One region of the Stutzerimonas chloritidismutans genome, then DNA from elsewhere that is predicted to be linked to it. Evidence: predicted binding sites of a transcription regulator. Region 1 holds the regulator's gene; the other holds the start of a gene.

Region 1 (3,408 bases):
GCGTCACCAGACAAAGCACTGCTGCCAGCGGCACGGCCTTGATGAAATTGCCCGCAGTTGCTGCAAGGGGATTGCTCGCGCCCCGTCCACGCAGCGAATAGATGCCCCAGGCGACACCGGACAGCAGCATGAGCAGTGCGCCGTCCAATGCCGGCGCGCTGCTTCCCGGCAGCAGCAGAATCAGCAATCCGCTCAATGCCAACAGCAAGCCGACAATCTGCCAAGCGCTAAAGCGCTCGCCCCGCAGCAATCCCCAAGCAAGCATGCTCAACTGCACCGCGCCGAACAGCAGCAGGGCGCCGGCTCCGGCATCCAGGTTGATATAGGCGTAGGAAAAACTAGCGGCGTAGATGAACAGCGCCAAGGCGCTGAACCAATCTCCGCCCTGCGATTGTCTCGGCGTGCCGATTCGCAACATTAGCCAGAGCGTGAGCGCTCCGGCCAGTATACGGAGGCCGGTGAAGCTGGCCGGGTCAATAGCGGTGTCCCGCAAGGCGATACGGCATAGGATCGAGTTGCCGGCAAATGCAAGCATGGCCAAGGCGGTAAGCAGCAAGGTGCGGGTTGTCATACACAATCCTTATCGAGCGCCGGCGCGCGCTTTTTTTGTGCATGCTACGTGTCGGTATCCATAGCCGCATTGTTTTGTTGGTCGGGCAATGCACGGCTGCATGATGCTGCTACCTATCGGGGTGTTGCTAGCGAAAGGAGCTTGAGACCTGCAAAGGCTGTCCTGAGGCTGGTCGGCTGCTACAATGGCCGCCTTTCACGCGGAGCTGATCCATGCCTACATCTTTTCTGGAAATCGTCGAGCTACCTGACGGGCGCATCGTGCTTCGTCGTGCCGAGGACGAAGAGGTGTTGGTCACGCTGAATTTTTCGGAAGACGCCAAGCTATTTCTACAGGGGCAGCACGTCGAGATTGCCAAGGCGATGTTCAATGTCGGCGTTCAGATGGCCGGTCGCATGTCGGAAGGGGATTTCGAGCGCGACGATGAAGAGCCGCGTGTTCTGCACTGAGTGAGCTATTGCTCGAGCGTTATAGCTTCAGGATTCCATCCGCGATTTTCAGCACGTCCCTGTGCCGTGCGGTTCAACATCCGAGACGAATATTCAGACTCTGAGCTGCGCCCAGGCTGGCGGCTGCGCATAGTTTGCTACGTGTTGCCCCATCGAGCTGATCAAACCAGCTGACCACGGTATGGCTGCACCCCGAGGCCAGGGCTTTGCAGGCGAGTTCCATCGCGCCCTCGGCGTCGCGTGGCTGCAGCAGGATGATGCGTTCGCGATTCAGACCGCACTTGCGCAGCCAGTTCTGCGAGAGGAAAGCAGGCGGGGCAATCAGCGTCAGCCAGCGGCTGTCCGCTGCATCGCCGAGTTCACGCAGGATCGGGGCAAGCAGCAGGTGGCAGTGCTCGCTGCTGCCACTCAGGCTCAACTCGCTCAGATATTCCTTGTCCTGCTCGGGTTTGTTGCGTGGTTTCAGGTTGCCAAACGGTGCCAGGCTTTGCGCAATGACGCCGTCGAACAACGAAAGTTGGGGCCGGGAAGTGCTGGTCTGGTACTGCATGAACCTTCTCCTTAGCGGCGGATTACGCCGACACTCAAGCCTTCTATCACCAGTTCCTGCTGTTCGAGGTCGACCTCGATGGGCGCGAACTCGGGGTTTTCAGCCAACAGCCAAACCTTCTTGCCGTCACGCTTGAAACGCTTCACCGTGACTTCGTCACCGACGCGAGCAACCACGATCTGGCCGTTGCGGGCCTCGCGGGTGGTGTGCACGGCAAGCAGGTCGCCATCAAAAATGCCGACGTCCTTCATGCTCATGCCGTGGACACGCAGCAGATAATCGGCGCGCGGATGGAAAAACGCGGGGCTGATCTGGCAGGATTCTTCGACATGTTGCTGCGCCAGAATCGGCGCGCCGGCAGCAACGCGGCCGATGATCGGCAGGCCGTTTTCGGATGCGGCGGGTTCGAAGTCCGGAATACGTATCCCGCGAGACGCCCCGGGCGTCATCTCGATAGCGCCCTTGCGGGCAAGTGCCTTGAGATGTTCTTCGGCAGCGTTGGGTGACTTGAAGCCGAGTTCCTGAGCGATCTCTGCGCGAGTGGGTGGATACCCATTGTCTTCCAGGCAGCGCTTGATGAACGCGAGGATTTCCGTCTGGCGAGGCGTCAGCTTGATCATGTCGGTCTCTGTTCTTTTATACAGTGACTGGGATTATATACAGTGATCCGGCCTTGGCAACGAATGATTATGATGGTTTTGAAAGCACATCCGGCGTGCTCCGTGGTCTGTCTGCGACAATGACGCTAGTGCCACAAGGCGTTTCGTGGTTGACTTGCCGGTCGGTGAAACGTAAGTTTCAAACAGTTGTTTGTCTTTCGGAGGGGGCATGGCGCAGTCGGAAACAGTTGAGCGCATTCTTGATGCAGCGGAACAGCTGTTCGCGGAAAAAGGCTTCGCCGAAACCTCGCTTCGCCTGATCACCAGCAAGGCTGGGGTCAACCTCGCGGCAGTGAACTATCATTTCGGTTCGAAGAAGGCGCTGATCCAGGCGGTGTTCTCGCGTTTTCTCGGGCCATTCTGTGCCAGTCTCGAGCGTGAACTGGATCGACGCGAGGCATTGACCGACAAGAAGGACACGCTCGAGGAATTGCTGGAAATCCTCGTCGAGCAAGCCTTGGCGGTCAAACCGCGCAGCGGCGATGATCTGTCCATCTTCATGCGCCTGCTGGGCTTGTCTTTCAGTCAGAGCCAGGGCCACCTGCGACGCTATCTGGAAGACATGTACGGCAAGGTGTTCCGTCGCTACATGCTCAAGGTGCATGACGCGGCGCCGGCCATTCCGCCCATCGAACTGTTCTGGCGTGTGCACTTCATGCTTGGTGCGGCGGCATTCAGCATGTCGGGTATCAAGGCACTGCGCGCTATTTCCGAGAACGATTTTGGCGTCAGAACCTCGATCGAGCAGGTCATGCGTATGATGGTGCCGTTTCTCGCGGCCGGCATGCGCGCCGACAGTGGCATTGATGACAACACGCTGGCGGCGGCGCAACCGATCGCGCGGCGCAACGCAGTGGCTATCCCGGCGAAGGCTTGAGCTACAAGCCTGCCGGGTGATCGGCTAAGCTAGCCGCCCATGGCATTTCTCGATTTTCTGCATATTTCCATCGCCGATCAGCAGCTCTATGGCTTCGCCGAGGGCCAGTTGCGTCTGCGCTTTTCTGTCTCTACGGCACGCAATGGTGCGGGCGAGCTGAACGGTTCTGGTTGCACGCCGCGCGGTCTGCATCAGGTGCGTGCGCGCCTCGGTGACGGTTTGCCTCAAGGTGCGGTGTTGCGCGGGCGGCGCTGGACGAGGGAGGTATGGTCCCCTGAGCTTCACGGAATTTCTCCCGGTCG
Region 2 (3,408 bases), 720 kb from region 1:
CAGCCGTGCAGCAGCAGGGGGCCTCCGGCGAGGGCGCGAAACGCCCAACCCTGTTGGCCGGTAGCGGTTTGCACCCGGTAGTAGTCGCGTCGCGCGTCGGCACCATCCCACCAGCCGGACTCGATGCGCTCGGGGCCGGTCAGGGTGAGCAGACCCTCTTCGCGCAATGGTTGCGGGGTACTCAGCAGCCAGCCGGGGCGCAACCCCACGTGAGGCAATGGTTCGGTGCGGGCGAGGCTGCTTTCCCGCCAGGCATATTCGGGACGGTGGTCCGCTCGTGCGCTCAGCGAGACCACGGCATCGTCGCCCAGTCGGGCGCGGAGGCGTTCGCGCAGTTGCTCCCAGGGCACATTCTGCTGCGGGCGCTCGTCGAACAAGGCCTGATGGGCCGGCGTGAAGGCTGGCAGATCACGAGCCAGCAGACGCACGGCCAGGACGGGGGCCGGCAGTTGCAGATGCTCGAGGCGGCCACGGGTCAGTTCGAACAGCATGGCGGGCTCGCGTTCGGTACTGAGTAGGCCGACCGCTACCTCGCTGTCGGGCAGGGTGCGATGTTCCAGGTACAGGCTGAAACGCTGGACGCCGCTGTCCCGCCCGGCGAGAAAGGCGGCCAGGTCGGCGGTCAGTCTGCGCAATGGAAACAGCAGAGCCTGATGGGACTCGACCTCGAAATTCAGTTCGATGCGGGTGTCGAAGACATCCGGTGGACGGTAGAACTCCAGAGGCAGCGGCCGATGTCCGAGCAGGGTGTCGAGCTGGGCCAGCACTTCTTCCGGAAAGCGTCTGGCCAGGCTGTCGCGCGGCAGGGCGAGCAGTTGATGAAGATGGCGCAGGCCCATGCGTACCAGCGATGTGCTGACTTCTCGGGGCAGGCCGAGGCGCTCGATCGGCAGTACCCCGAGCGCCTGATGCAGCGTGGCTGTATCGGTCACGGCCAGCCCGTCATGGGCATTGGCGAGGATGCGCGCGGCCGCCGGGTTGGGCGCCAGGGTGATGCGGTGGCGGAAGCCCAGAGCCGTGAGCTCCTTGCGTAGACGCGTCTCGAATCGTGGCCAGGGGCCGAACAGGCCGAGGCTGGAATGCACCTCCAACAGCAGGCAGCGCGGGTAGTGCAGGCTGACCTGGGCGCTGTAGCCGTAACCCCAGGCCGCCAGAAACCGCTGCCAGCGTTCGATCATCAGCTGGTCGTAATCGGCGGTGGCGAAGTCGTGGGTCAATGCCTGGGCTGCGATCAGCGATTGCCCTGGCTTGAGGCCAAGCTTGCGGGCGGCTGCGTTGACGGCCTGCAGCACGCGGCGCTGTGGCGGGCCGGCGAGCAGGGCCAGCGGCGCGGCGGCATCGTCGCGGTGGCGCAAAACGCCGTCCATGGCCAGTTGCGGCAGCAGAATGCAGGCCCAAAGCATCGTCACGCCTGTTGCCAGGCGCTGGCCGGGAGCGCCTGTCCTGGAGCCAGGCCGCCGCGGCACTTGATGACACGTAGCTGCGCCGGCTGGGCCTCGATGGTCAGGCGTAGTGCCGCCGGTGATGGGTTATTTGCTTCACGCAGTGACCGATAGACGAAGCCCAGGGTTTGGCCGGATTCAGCAGCAATCTGCAAGCGCCTTAAGGCACGGTCATCAGCTTGTTGCGGCCAGCACAGCACGGCGGCACAACTGCCGGAACGTAGGCATTGTTCTGCAGCCCACAGCGCATCGCGGCCCTTTGCCTGGATGATGGTCAGCCACTGCAGGTCTACACCCGCGGCCAGCCAGGCCTGGGGGTAAGGTCGATGAGGGGGCGTTATCAGCACCACCCGCTCGCCGGCGGTGGTCAGTCGTGCAAGGGTCGGCCACAGCAGATTCAGCTCGCCGATGCCCGTGGCCGCGACGAGGAACTCGCTGATGGCCGACTCCGGCCAGCCGCCGCCGGGCAGGAACTCATCCAGTGTGGCATTTCCGGTCGGCTGAACGGCCGTGCGAGACGTTATGGCCTGGCCACGCCAGACGCGACGTGTATCCAGCAGGCTATCGAGGGCGACCACTGCGGTCATGAAGAGGCATCCAAAATAACTGTATATAGATACAGTATTTGGCCTGCCGCGAGTTGGTCAAGCACGACGCGATGAGTGAGCGCGACACTTCATCTGTTCGAGCGCATGCTCTCTCCGTGGAAGGCGGGGCCAGCCTGAAAGCTGCTCGGCCATTAGGCGTCGCCAAGCCCTGATCACTGCTTGTGCTCGGAAAACCCGTCGATTAGCATTCGCGCCCGGGATAAGAGGCCGCAGTGCTCATGTTTGCTGCTTCCCGGCCATATTGAGATTGGAAAGCCCGGTTCGCCCGCGATCCGGGCTTTTTCTTTGCTGTTCGGGGCGCATGATGGTCCTGTGTCGACGAAGCTGAACGAGGGAAATGCCATGCGCGAGCGTTTGTTGGCTGCGGAAAAGGTTAAGTCGATCGAATGGCTGGACGGGCGCCTGAACCTGCTCGATCAGCGCAAGCTTCCCGTCGAAGAGATTTGGTGCAGCCATGATTCCGCAGCGTCGGTCGCTGCGGCGATCCGGGATATGGTCGTGCGCGGCGCGCCGGCAATCGGCATCAGCGCAGCCTATGGCCTGGTCCTTGCGGCGCGTGCCCGTATCGCCGGCGGCGGTGATTGGCGACAGGCCTTGGAGGAGGACTTCAAGGTGCTGGCCGATTCCCGTCCCACTGCGGTCAATCTGTTCTGGGCGCTGAACCAGATGCGCGAACGACTGGATCGCCTCAAGCCGGGTGAAGACCCGTATGCAGCGCTGGAAGCCCAGGCCATTTCCATCCATGACAGCGATCGCGAGGCAAATCTGGCGATGGCGCAGTTTGGCGTCGACCTCATCCGCCGCCATCAGGGTAATCCGCAGAACCTGCTCACCCATTGCAATACCGGCGGCCTGGCGACCGGCGGTTTCGGTACGGCGCTCGGAGTCATCCGGGCGGCGCATCTTGAGGGGCTGGTAGAGCGGGTGTATGTCGATGAGACCCGGCCGTGGTTGCAGGGCTCCCGGCTGACGGCCTGGGAACTGCTCGGTGATGGCGTTCCGGCTATGGTGAATGCGGACTCGGCGGCTGCTCATCTGATGAAATCCAGAGGCATCTCTTGGGTGATCGTCGGTGCGGATCGCATCACCGCCAATGGCGATGTGGCGAACAAGATTGGCACCTACCAGCTTGCGGTCCTGGCGATGCACCACGGCGTGCGTTTCATGGTGGTGGCGGCGAGTTCGACCATCGACATGGCGTTGGAGAGCGGCGAGGAGATCCAGATCGAGGAGCGCGCCGGCAGCGAGCTGCTTGAGGTCAACGGTCAGCGCTTCGCGGCTGATGTCGAGGCATTCAACCCGGTGTTCGACGTGACGCCGGCCGATCTCATCGACGCCATCGTCACCGAGAAAGGTGT

What was found. Region 1 encodes LexA, which represses DNA repair genes until DNA is damaged. Its sites were predicted from a motif close to CTGTNTNNNNANACAG; they were not measured.
Region 2: imuA (translesion DNA synthesis-associated protein ImuA) is a predicted target of LexA. The motif match lies at 2,049-2,064, and genes of this name have one in related genera.

The regions. Positions count from the first base shown of each region.
Region 1 covers NZ_CP086067.1:2,752,265-2,755,672, reverse strand. Annotated here, with positions in the region: gene LLJ08_RS12695 (DMT family transporter) at 1-571, opposite strand, end outside; gene LLJ08_RS12690 (hypothetical protein) at 784-1,020, shown strand; gene sulA (SOS-induced cell division inhibitor SulA) at 1,094-1,570, opposite strand; gene lexA (transcriptional repressor LexA) at 1,582-2,190, opposite strand; gene LLJ08_RS12675 (TetR/AcrR family transcriptional regulator) at 2,399-3,106, shown strand; gene LLJ08_RS12670 (L,D-transpeptidase) at 3,146-3,408, shown strand, end outside.
Region 2 covers NZ_CP086067.1:2,034,322-2,037,729, forward strand. Annotated here, with positions in the region: gene LLJ08_RS09525 (Y-family DNA polymerase) at 1-1,403, opposite strand, end outside; gene imuA (translesion DNA synthesis-associated protein ImuA) at 1,406-2,029, opposite strand; gene mtnA (S-methyl-5-thioribose-1-phosphate isomerase) at 2,393-3,408, shown strand, end outside.